2 linked regions of the Geothrix sp. 21YS21S-2 genome follow. Each later gene encodes a partner of the first gene's protein in a complex. Links are inferred from orthologs where the notes say so. Each region holds a gene or a part of one and is shown in the gene's direction. Other genes may lie near its edges.

Region 1 (5,771 bases):
CCAAGGAGGCTCCCATCCACGCCTCCAACGTGATGCTGATCGACCCCACCACCCAGAAGCCCACCCGCAAGCGGGCCGAGTAAGAATTTTCCATCCCGTTCCTTCACATCTGTGAGAGAATGGCCATTCCGCCGATGGATGTCCGTCGGCGGAACACTTTGACAACCGAGGTTGGAAGGAAACGGGCCGGACCGCCGGTACCAAGCCCTTTCGCCCTCCCGAACCCTGGGGATGTAGTCGTCCCCCGGAAATGGAGGAAAGAATGCCTACTAGTGCGGAACCCCGCATCAAGGCCCGTTACCACGCCGAAGTGGCCGGGAAGCTTCAATCGGAATTCGGGTACACCTCTGCGATGCAAGTGCCCCGTTTGAACAAGATCGTCATCAACATGGGCGTCGGCGACGCCATCCAGAACATCAAGGTCCTGGACGTCGCCGTGGAAGAGCTCACCGCGATCGCCGGCCAGAAGGCCGTCGTCCGGAAGGCCAAGAAGAGCGTCGCCCAGTTCAAGCTGCGCGAGGGCATGCCCATCGCCTGCATGGTGACCCTGCGTGGCAACCGCATGTGGGAATTCCTGGACCGCCTGGTGAGCCTGTCGCTCCCCCGCGTCCGCGACTTCCGCGGCGTCCCCACCAAGTCCTTCGACGGACGCGGCAACTACACGCTCGGCCTCAAGGACCAGCTGATCTTCCAGGAGATCGACTACTCCAAGGTTGAAAAGATGAAGGGGATGAACATCACCTTCGTGACTTCAGCGCCCACGGACCCCGAGGCCCGTGCCCTGCTTGCCCACCTGGGCATGCCTTTCCGGAAATAGGGAGCCCACATGGCTAGCACCAACAAGATCTACAAGGACAGCGTCAAGCCCAAGTTTTCCACTCAGCACCGGAACCGCTGCAAGGTGTGCGGCCGTCCCCGGGGCTACATGCGCAAGTTCGAACTCTGCCGCCTTTGTTTCCGCAAGCACGCCCTCGCCGGCGAGCTCCCGGGCGTCCAGAAGTCCAGCTGGTAAGGAGAGGCATCCATGAACACTGATCCGATCGCCGATTACCTCACCCGCCTCCGCAATGGCATCATGGCCGGCCACGACGCCGTGGTCGTGCCCGCCAGCAAGATGAAGGAGCGTCTCTCCGCCATCCTGAAGCAGGAAGGCTACATCCACGGCTACAAGGCCGTCGAGCACGAGGGCCGCGACTACCTCATCATCCAGGTCAAGTACGTGAAGACCGGAGAGTCGGTCATCCACGGCCTCAAGCGCATCTCCAGCCCCGGCCTCCGCGTCTACGCCGGCGTCAAGGAGATCACCGAGGTCCAGGGTGGCCTGGGCATCTCCATCCTCACCACGCCCAAGGGCCTGCTGACGGGCAAGGACGCCCGCAAGCAGAACCTCGGTGGCGAGGTCCTGGCCCACGTCTGGTAGAAACCGCTCTCCAACCCTTTCCAAGGAAACCATCATGTCTCGCATCGGAAAAAAGCCAGTGGCACTGCCGTCAGGCGTCAAAGTGACCATCCACGGGGCTGAGGCCGTCGTCGAAGGCTCCAAGGGCAAGCTGACCTGCCCGATCCCCCAGGGGATCACCGTCGAAGTCGCGGCCGATTCCATCAACCTTACCCGCGTCAATGACGAAGCCCAGAACCGGGCCTTCCACGGCCTCACCCGCGCCCTGATCAACAACGCCGTCGTCGGCGTGACCACGGGCTGGAAGAAGGAACTGGACATCGTCGGCGTCGGCTACAAGGCTGCCATGGACGGCGAAAACCTCCGCCTCGACCTGGGCTACAGCCACCCGATCAACTATGCCGCTCCCCAGGGCATCACGATCGCCGTGGAAAAGAACACTCACCTCGTCGTGACCGGGATCGACCGCCAGTTGGTCGGCCAGGTCGCAGCGGACATCCGCAAGTACCGGAAGCCGGAGCCCTACAAGGGCAAGGGCGTCCAGTACACGGGTGAAGTCATCCGCCGCAAGGCCGGCAAGACCGGGAAGTAGGGAGCAACCATGGCTAACGACATCTCGATCCGCCGTCAGAAGACCAAGAATCGCATCCGGGGCCGCATTTCCGGCACCCCCGAGCGTCCGCGTCTCACCATCTACAAGAGCCTCAAGAGGATCTACGTGCAGGCCGTGGATGACACCCAGGGTGTCACCATCGCCGCCAGCTCGTCCCTCGAAAAGGGCCTGCGGGAAACCCTGGCCTCCGGCTCCAACATCGCAGCCGCCAAGGCCGTCGGGGAGAGCATCGCCGCTCGCCTGAAGGAAAAGGGCATCACGTCCGTGGTGTTCGACCGCAACGGTTATGTCTATCACGGCCGCGTCAAGGCGCTGGCTGACAGCGCCCGGGCTGCCGGGCTCCAGTTCTAGGAGGGTGAGGAACATGGCATACAATGCACCAGACACCAAGCCCAACTCCCAGAGCGGCGACCAGCAAGGCGAAATGAAGGACCAGGTCATCTACGTGGGCCGCGTCACCAAGGTCGTGAAGGGGGGCAAGAACTTCTCCTTCAGCGCGCTGGTGGTCGTGGGCGACGGCAACGGCAAGGTGGGCTTCGGCCTCGGCAAGGCGCTGGAAGTGCCTTCCGCCATCAAGAAGGGCATCGAGAGCGCCAAGCGGAACATGATCCACGTTCCCGTGTCGCCCAACCGCAGCCTGCCCCATCCCATCACCGGCCGCTTCGGCTCCGGTTCGGTCCTCATGAAGCCCGCTCCCGAGGGCACCGGCATCATCGCCGGCGCCGCCGTCCGCGCCATCATGGAAGCCGCCGGCATCAACAACGTGCTCACCAAGAGCCTCGGTTCCTCCAACCCCCACAACGTGGTTCGCGCCACCTTCGAGGGTTTCAAGAACCTCATGGATCCCTACACGGTCATGACCAACCGTGGCCTGGATCAGGCGGAGGCCTAAATGTCCCAGCTCCTCGGCAAGCAGGTCGTCATCACCCTCAGGCGCTCCAGCATCTGCACCGTGCCCAAGCATCGTGCGTTCCTCCAGACCCTCGGTCTCAAGAAGGTCGGAGACAAGCGGGAGTGCGAGTACACGCCGAATGTGCATGGCATGGTCAAGCGCATTCCCTACCTCATCGACGTCACGGTGAAGGGGTAAGACATGAAGCTCAACGAACTCAGGCCCGCAGAGGGCGCCACGAAGAACCGCAAGCGCATCGGCCGGGGCAAGGGCTCCGGCAACGGCAAGACCGCCGGAGCCGGCGAAAAGGGCCAGAAGTCCCGCCGGGGCTACAGCTCTCAGCGCGGCTTCGAGGGTGGCCAGATGCCCCTCCACCGCCGCCTCCCCAAGCGCGGCTTCACCAACATCCATGCCATCCAGCTCCAGGAGCTGGGCCTGGACTTCATCAGCACCCATTTCGCCGAAGGCGAGACCGTGTGCCTGGAAGCCATGAAGGACAAGAACCTGCTTGACCCCAAGATGGGCGGGATCGTGGTCCTCAAGCGCGGCGAACTGACCCACAAGATCACCGTGGTGGCAGACCGCGTCACCAAGGGCGCCCGCGAGGCCATCCTGGCCGTCGGCGGCACCATCCAGGAGCCCCCCTGCTCCAAGCAGGCGTCCAAGTAGTCCTTCCCGTTAGGATTTGAAACGCATGGAAAAGCTCCGGCAGTTGTTCTCCAACCCCGAACTTCGCAAGCGCCTGCTGTTCACGCTGACGATGCTGGTGATCTACCGGCTCGGCGTGCACGTGTCGGTGCCCGGCGTCAACGCCGAAGCCCTGGCCAAGAACCTGGGCAAGGCGGGGGATCTGTTGAACGTGGTTGACCTGTTCTCGGGCGGCGCCTTCAAGAAGTTCTCGGTGTTCGCCCTGGGCATCACCCCGTACATCACGGCCAGCATCGTGCTCCAGCTCATGGGCGCGGTGGTCCCGGCCCTCGAGAACCTCCAGAAGAAGGAGGGCGAGGCCGGCCGCCAGAAGATCAACCAGTGGACCCGGTTCCTCACCGTGGGCCTGGCCTTCGTGCAGGGTTTCGGCATCGCGTCCCTGGCCCAGAGCCTGGGGCCCGACGTGGTCATCAATCCCGGCCTCGGCTTCAAGATCCTGTGCGCCTTTACCTTATCCACCGGCACCATCTTCGTGATGTGGATCGGCGAGCAGATCACGGACCGGGGGGTCGGCAACGGCATCTCGCTCCTGATCTTCGCCGGCATCGTCTCGGGCCTGCCCAAGGCGATGGAGACCATCGGCACCATGTTCATGGCGTCCCTCAAGGGCGCCGGCAACGTGGCCCCTCCGGGCGTCTTCCTCCTCCTGCTGGCTTCCATGACCGTCGTCCTCCTGGCCGTCGTCCTCGTGGAGAACGCCTACCGGAACATCCCCATCCACTACGCCCGCCGGGTGGATTCCTCCCGGATGGCCAGCCAGCGCAGTTCCTACCTGCCCCTCAAGGTGAACACCGCGGGCGTCATGCCGGTGATCTTCGCCAGCTCGGTGATCTTCTTCCCCGCCACCATCGCCCAGTTCACGCGGTGGGAGTGGCTGAGCAAGGCCTCCAGCTACATCAGCCCGCAGTCCCACTTCTGGACCTACACCCCGATCTTCGTGGGCGTGGTCATCTTCTTCGCCTTCTTCTACACCAGCATCGTCTTCAATCCGGACGAGACCGCCGACAACATGAAGCGGTCCGGGGGCTACATCCCCGGCATCCGGCCCGGCAAGGAGACCTCGGTCTACATGGACAGCATCCTCTCGAAGCTGACCTTCGCGGGCGCCGTCTACCTGGCCCTGGTTTCCATCGTTCCCCTCGTGATCACCAATTCCATGCCGGGACTGAATTTCTACTTCGGCGGAACCTCCCTCCTCATCGTCGTGGGCGTGGCCATGGATACCGTGGCCCAGCTTGAGAGCTATCAGGTGATGCGCCGCTACGACGGGTTCCTGGAGAAGGGTCGCATCCGGGGTGGCCGGCTGGCACGCTCGGGAGCGAAGACGCCATGAAAATCCATATCCTTCTCGGGGCCCCTGGCAGCGGAAAGGGAACCCAGGCCAAGCGCCTGGTTCAAAAAAGGTCTTTGATACACCTGTCTACAGGTGATATTCTGAGAGATGCCGTCTCGAAAGGGACGGAGATTGGCCTTCGGGCCAAGGCCCTCATGGCCAGTGGCAAGCTTGTGGATGACGACACGGTTAACGGTCTTGTTTTCGCGCGGCTGCAGAACGAGAGCGGAGATGTGTTGTTTGATGGATATCCCCGGACCCTGCAACAGGCTGAATCCTTGGAGACTTTCCTCTCCTCCCAGGGAATCGGCCTCGGATTCGTGATCGACATCTTCGTCCCCGAGAGTGTCTTGGAAGCCCGTGTGGTGGATCGCATGGTGTGCAGCAACAACGATTGCGGCGCCATCTACCACCTCGTCACAAAGCGGCCCCACCAGGAGAACGTCTGCGATCTGTGCCACAGTCCGCTGAAGCACCGCGCCGACGACTGCTCCGAGGCCTTCAGAAGCCGGATGGTTGAATTCAACAAGACCTTCCAGCCTCTCCAGGCCTTCTACAAGGAGAGGCCGAACTATCGCACCGTCGACGGCAACCTCGCGCCCGATGCGATCCACGCCACCATCCTTGAACTTTTCCAGGAGCAAGCTTGAGCAAAGAAGAAGCCATTGAGCTCGAAGCCACAGTGGTGGAGTCCTTGCCCAATGCCGTGTTCCGGGTCGAGTTGGAAAACAAGCACCAGGTCCTGGCTCACATCAGCGGCAAGATGCGGAAGAACTTCATCCGCATCCTCCCTGGCGACAGGGTCCTGGTTGAAGTCACCCCTTAC
Region 2 (6,079 bases), 750 kb from region 1 along the record:
ACAGGGTGGCGAGCAGCATCCGGCTGTCGTAGCCTCCCGACAGGGGGAGGATCCACTGGGGCGAAAGCCCCTGGCAGGACCCGATGGCCTTGGCCAGGACGTGGCGGAGGCCCTCCAGCGCCTCCTCCCGCCGCATGGGCAGGTTGCGGAAGACGATGGAGGTCGTGACCAGGGACAGGGTCCAGCGGGCCCGGTCGAGGGTCAGGCGGGCCCCCCGGGGCAGGCGGCGTATCCGCGTGTCCCAGGCTCCCGAAGGGCCGAGGGACCCCGAGGACAGGAACCAGGCGAACCCTGGCCGGCTCAGGCTCAGGCCCTGGAGCAGGCAGATGATGGCCCGCTGGGAGGTGGAGACGAAGAAATCGGTGTCGGTGATGGCATACCAGAGGGTGCGGGTGCCGCCGTAGTCGGAGCAGAGTTCGGTGAGACCCCCGTCGGAGCGCACCAGGGCGAAGGACCCGTCCGGGATCGCCGAGCCGGGGCGGTGCCACTCCGGCCAGTCCCCCACGAAGGCTCCGACCCGGCCGGAGGTCCCCTCGAGGCCTCCGGCGCCCCCCGGTCCCGTGAGGCACACGGCCTCGCCGGGGGCCTGCCGGATCCGATGGGCGAATCCTTTGATGGGCGGCGGGGTGATCCAGTCCGCGACGCGCTCCAGGAGGGCCCCACCGGCGAGGTCGCTGGACTCCCGTCTGCAGACATAGATCAGATTAGACATACAGGATTATTTCCATTTTTCGGCGGGACATGCCGGATTCGGGCACCCTGGACTTATGTTGTTAATTTACTATTCGACATCACAGTACTGGGCGTCCGGGAGGACGTCAACAGCTTCCGCGGTTCGCCACCCGGAACAACAAAGGGGCCTAAAAAGGCCCCTTTTTATTATTGTTGATATGTTTAAACCCGATCGAAGACGCTGAAGAAATAGCTTACCTCCCGCGCGGCCGAGGCGGGGGAGTCCGAGCCGTGGGTGGCGTTGCGCCCCATGTTCTCACCGAAGAGCTTGCGGAGGGTGCCCTCGGCGGCCTTGGCGGGATCGGTGGCGCCCATGAGCTCGCGCCAGCGGAGAATGGCATTCTCGCCCTCCAGGCAGAGGAGGACCACGGGACCTTCGGTCATGAAGGCCTCGAGCTCGGGATAGAACCCCTTGTTGACGTGCTCGGCGTAGAATCCCTTGCAGATGGAGGGGGTGAGGCGGGCGAGGCGCATGCCGCGCAGCGTGAAGCCGGCCTTTTCGATGGCGGACAGGATCCTGCCGATGTTGCCGTCCTGGACGGCGTTGGCCTTGATGATCCCAAACGTCTGCTCGATGCTCATTGATGCTCCATAAACAATCCAACAGTTTGCCCGAGGGTCCGGGAACACTCAAGCGCAATGGTCAAGAATGCAACCCTCCGGTGATTTCACGACGCAAGGTGGGCAATTCGTGGCGCCGCATGTAAAATGGAGAGCTTGACGGAACTGGAACCCAGCATGCTTGACAACCTCCTTAAGAAATTCATCGGCTCGAAAAACGATCGCGAGCTGAAGCGCCTCTGGGCCAAGGTCCAGGAGATCAACGCCCTCGAGGCGGGGATCCGGGAGCTTTCCGACGACGACCTGAAGGCAAAGACTCCCTATTTCAAGGAGTTGCTTGCAGGAGGGGCGACTCTCGACGACATCCTGCCCGAGGCCTTCGCGGTGGTTCGCGAAGCGTCCAGGCGGGTGCTGCGCATGCGTCATTTCGATGTGCAGCTCATTGGAGGCATGGTCCTCCATTACGGGAAGGTCGCCGAGATGCGCACGGGCGAGGGCAAGACCCTCACCGCGACCCTGCCCCTGTACCTGAACGGACTGGCGGGGAAGGGATCCCATCTGGTGACCGTGAACGACTACCTCGCCCGGCGCGACGCCGAGTGGATGGGGCGCCTCTACGGCTGGCTGGGCCTCTCCGTGGGCGTCGTGCAGCACGGCCTCACCGACGACGAGCGCCGCGCCGCCTACGGCTGCGACATCACCTACGCCACCAACAACGAGATCGGCTTCGACTACCTGCGCGACAACATGAAGTGGTCGCTGGAGGACTTCACCCAGCGCGGCTTCACGTTCGCCATCGTCGACGAGGTCGACTCCATCCTCATCGACGAGGCCCGCACCCCGCTGATCATCGCCGGCAGCAGCGAGGAGGACACGTCGAAGTACTTCCGCATCGACGCCGTGGTGCCCAAGCTCAAGCCCGAGGTGGATTTCAAGGTGGACGAGAAGGACCGCCAGGTCACCCTGACGGATGAGGGCATCCGGCACGCCGAACAGATCCTGGGCGTGGCCAACCTCTACGATCCCTCCGCCATCGAGACGCTCCACGGCCTCAACCAGGCCCTGCTGGCCCACAACCTCTACAAGCGGGATGTGGAGTACATGGTCCGGGACAAGGAGGACGGCAAGGGCCTCGAGGTGGTCATCGTGGACGAGTTCACCGGCCGCATGATGCCGGGCCGCCGCTGGTCCAACGGCCTCCATCAGGCCATCGAGGCCAAGGAGGGCGTGGAGGTCAACGCCGAGAACCAGACGCTGGCCACGGTGACCTTCCAGAATTTCTTCCGCATGTATGAAAAGCTGGCGGGCATGACCGGCACCGCCGAGACCGAGGCGCGCGAGCTGCTTCAGATCTACAAGCTCGAAGTGATCGTCATCCCCACCAACATGCCCATGATCCGCTCGGACTTCGCCGACACGGTCTACGCGTCCAAGACCGGCAAGAAGGCCGCCATCGTCGCCGAGATCAAGGAACTGCACGGCAAGGGCCAGCCCATCCTGGTGGGCACGGCCAGCATCGAGAGCAGCGAGGACCTGTCCGAGGCCCTCAAGGCCGCGAAGATCCGCCACGTCGTGCTGAACGCCAAGCATCACGCCAAGGAGGCCGAGATCATCGCGCAGGCCGGGCGCAAGGGCTCCGTGACCATCGCCACCAACATGGCCGGCCGCGGCACCGACATCGTCCTGGGCGGCAATCCCGAGGGCATGGCCAAGATGGAGGCCGGCAAGCGCGGCGTCGAGATCTACCACGAGGACGGCCGCGAGACGGCCGAGTTCCTCGCCCTGGTGGACGAGATGGCCAGGCAGACCGAGGCCGAGAAGGCCGAGGTCATCGAGGCCGGCGGGCTCCACATCCTGGGCACCGAGCGCCACGAGAGCCGGCGCATCGACAACCAGCTCCGCGGCCGCGCCGGGCGCCAGGGCGACCCCGGCTCCTCCCGCTTCTACCTGAGCCTCGAAGACGACCTCATGCGCATCTTCGGCGGGGACCGCATCAAGAGCATGATGAGCACCCTGGGCATGAACGATGATGAGCCCATCGAGGCGGGCATGGTCACCCGCGCCATCGAGCGCTCCCAGAAGCGCGTGGAAGCCCACCACTTCGAGATCCGCAAGCACCTCCTCGAATACGACGACGTGATGAACAAGCAGCGCATCTTCTTCTACGGCCTGCGCTGCGAGATCCTGCGGGGCAACACGAAGGAGTACGTGCTGCGCGTGGCCGCCGAGATCGTGGAAGGCCTGGTCCACGACTACCTCCCCGAGAAGGGCGAGCGGGACGTCGCCGGCTTCAAGGAACGCTTCGAGCAGCTCTACGCCCTCGACGGCGTGGACCTGGACGAGATCGCCCTCATGGGCAGCGCCCAGGCCATCGAGAAGCTGGCCGCCCTGGTCGCCGAGGCCTACGAGGAGAAGGAGCGCCGCCTGGGCAGCGAGGATGTCCTGCGCTGGCACGAGCGGGTCGCCATCCTCCAGATCATCGACTCCGCCTGGAAGCGCCACCTCCTGGTCATGGACCACCTCAAGGAGGCCATCGGGTTCCGCGGCTACGGCCAGAAGGACCCCCTGGTCGAGTACAAACGGGAAAGCTACGAATACTTCGAGCAGATGCGGTTCGGGTACGAGGACGAGATCATCAGCTACCTCTACCGGGTCGAACCCCAGCCCGCCTATATCCCCGACGACGAGTCCTTCTTCCGCGAACCCTCCGAGATGCACGAGCTGGGTCCGGACGAGCGGGGTTCCCTCGTGGAGATGGGCCTTCCTGGCGACGTGGTCAAGCGGGTGATGCGCTTCTCGGCCGGCGGACTCGAGGAAGAGTAGGGACAACAGGAAAATTCCGGCTGACATCCGGCCCGCTTTATGTTTCGCTAGTTCCATGGAACTGGTGATCGTGACGGGCATGTCGGGAGCTGGAAGGCGTTCAGTGCTGAGCGCCCTGGAGGACGCCGGCTGCACGGCGCTGGACAACGTGCCGGCGCGGCTCCTGGAGCCGCTCCTGGAACTGGAGGCCAAGCTCAACCCCAGCCGGCCCCGGCTGGCGGTGGGCATGGACAACCGCCATCCCGAGTTCGCCGAGGAACTTCCGGCCCTGGTCGACCGCCTCCTCGACAGTTCGATCCCCGTCTACGTGGTCTTCGTGGAGGCCCAGGACGACACCCTCCTGCGCCGGTTCTCGGAATCCCGCAGGCCCCACTTCCTGGCCAAGGACGGCGGCCTCAGCGAGGCCATCAAGCGCGAGCGCGAGAGCCTGGTGCCGGTGCGGGAGATGGCCACGGCCATCATCGACACCACCAACCTGACGCTCTCCCAGCTGCGCCATCGCATCTCCGAGCTGCTGCCGGACCTCCCGGTGGAGGGCACCACCCTCCGGCTCATCAGTTTCGGGTTCAAGCATGGGGTCCCGCCGGAATCCGATATGGTCCTGGATGCCCGGTTCCTGCCCAATCCGCACTATGTTGCGGAACTCAAGCCACTTACCGGCAAGGATATCCCGGTCCGGGACTTCCTCCTCAAATCAGACATCTTCGGCACGTTCCTGGCCCTGACCGAGAACTGGATCCTTTGGGCCTGGCCCTACATCCAGCAGGAGGGCAGGGCCTACCACACCATTTCCATCGGGTGCACCGGAGGCCAGCACCGGAGCGTCGCCCTGGTGGAGATGTTGGCCCAGCGGTTGCGAAGGGACATTCCAAAGTTAGTGTTGACTCATCGGGAGTTACACGGATAGGGCATCGGCGGGGCCCCCGGCGGGGCCATGAACCCCTGTGAGGGTTCTCAAGAATACCTTGTGTTGTGACGATATTCCTATCAGGAGGGCGAAATTTACCTTCCCAAGTGCCGGGTTTTTGCAAGAATGATTGGAAGTCAATTCGGGTGCCGTCGAAGCAGGCATTTCTTCCTCCTGGGGAGGTCAACCATGAGCGGGACCATCGAGTCAAGGACGGCCAAGCGGATCCCCGTTGAGAACCGCGTGACGGTCATGGTCAAGGGCAAGGCCATCCTTGCCGCGATTGCCGTGAACATCAGCATGGGCGGGCTCCTTCTGACCGCAGCCGAACCCCTGCCCGTGGGCAGCCAGTGCGAGGTGGCCATCGCCCTTCCGGAGGGCGACGGGGCGGAGAGCTTCGTGACCCAGGGCCGTGTCGTGCGGGCCGGCGAGAAGATCATTGCCATCCAGTTCGCGCGCATGCTGGGCGACCAGACCATCGGCGTGATCACGGCGCCTTCGACCGAGTCCCTGGGCGGTTCCCTGGTGCGTGCCTACGTAAACTACTTCAAGGTCAGCCAGAGCCGCATCGGTTACGATTGCGAGCGGCTGTTCGGGGTCACCTCGAAGACCTTCCGGACGATCTCGACGACCTCCTTCATCGCCTGCATCCCCGCTGCCATCGTGCCGGTCTGGGCCCTGCGCGCCTTCATCCCCGCTGTGCCCGACTGGGCCAAGATCATCGCCGCATTCGTCTACGGCGCGATCTGGCTCCTGGTGCTCCAGCCGTTCATCGATCTGGGCATCTTCAAGCTCATCCAGCAGCGCTCCCGCAGCGCGAGGACCTGAGTTCCCGTTTCTCCCGCTGCCGTGGCCGCAGCGGAAGCCGGTTCCTTCACCTCGCTCCGTTCGTTGTCGCCGGCCAGGCCGGCGCCAACGGAGAGCAGGCGTTCCGGCGGAGTGGGCCACGTTGGCACACGCCGACTCCGGGGAAGGTGACCGGCGACTTCCTGGTGGGGACTCCCAATCCGGGCCTGGGGCCCGGTGGGCTCCCAGGAGTGCTCCGAGGCATTGGCC

Evidence for each region.
Region 2: the proteins of secY (region 1) and secA are in contact, whole or in part, in a crystal structure (PDB 3DIN), measured with the Thermotoga maritima proteins. The link is inferred for Geothrix sp. 21YS21S-2 from one-to-one orthologs. Residues at the interface, in WP_004081795.1 of Thermotoga maritima: Glu108, Gly109, Glu110, Glu111, Ala236, Glu237, Arg238, Arg239, Ile240, Thr241, Ile242, Gln243, Tyr244, Ala245, Arg246, Arg247, Val248, Thr249, Gly250, Arg251, Arg252, Val253, Tyr254, Gly256, Ala257, Ser258, Thr259, Tyr260, Leu261, Pro262; in WP_004082002.1 of Thermotoga maritima: Glu261, Ala262, Arg263, Lys300, Ala301, Arg302, Thr303, Ile304, Ile305, Leu323, Tyr324, Asp325, Pro326, Val329, Ser330, Tyr333, Ile336, Lys340, Phe345, Val349, Glu363, Phe364, Tyr374, Ser375, Gly376, Gly377, Glu393, Ile395, Thr482, Ser483.

Annotation. Positions count from the first base shown.
Region 1 is NZ_CP132910.1:2,967,957-2,973,727, reverse strand. Bases 2,891-5,771 are described here. They hold secY (preprotein translocase subunit SecY), read left to right. Parts: upstream 2,891-3,598; coding sequence 3,599-4,945; downstream 4,946-5,771. Other genes in these bases: infA (translation initiation factor IF-1), read left to right, coding at 5,592-5,771; RAH40_RS12980 (adenylate kinase), read left to right, coding at 4,942-5,595; rplO (50S ribosomal protein L15), read left to right, coding at 3,106-3,573; rpmD (50S ribosomal protein L30), read left to right, coding at 2,905-3,102; rpsE (30S ribosomal protein S5), read left to right, coding at 2,891-2,904. Outside these bases: rplX (50S ribosomal protein L24), read left to right, coding at 1-83; rplE (50S ribosomal protein L5), read left to right, coding at 263-817; RAH40_RS13020 (type Z 30S ribosomal protein S14), read left to right, coding at 827-1,012; rpsH (30S ribosomal protein S8), read left to right, coding at 1,025-1,420; rplF (50S ribosomal protein L6), read left to right, coding at 1,455-1,991; rplR (50S ribosomal protein L18), read left to right, coding at 2,001-2,363; more of rpsE, read left to right, coding at 2,437-2,890. UniProt on the Escherichia coli protein: The central subunit of the protein translocation channel SecYEG. Consists of two halves formed by TMs 1-5 and 6-10.
Region 2 is NZ_CP132910.1:2,212,307-2,218,385, reverse strand. Bases 1,128-4,316 are described here. They hold secA (preprotein translocase subunit SecA), read left to right. Parts: upstream 1,128-1,470; coding sequence 1,471-4,116; downstream 4,117-4,316. Other genes in these bases: rapZ (RNase adapter RapZ), read left to right, coding at 4,172-4,316; ndk (nucleoside-diphosphate kinase), read right to left, coding at 1,128-1,314. In the rest of the region: RAH40_RS09820 (hypothetical protein), read right to left, coding at 1-712; more of ndk, read right to left, coding at 895-1,127; more of rapZ, read left to right, coding at 4,317-5,023; RAH40_RS09800 (PilZ domain-containing protein), read left to right, coding at 5,213-5,851. UniProt on the Escherichia coli protein: Required for protein export, interacts with the SecYEG preprotein conducting channel.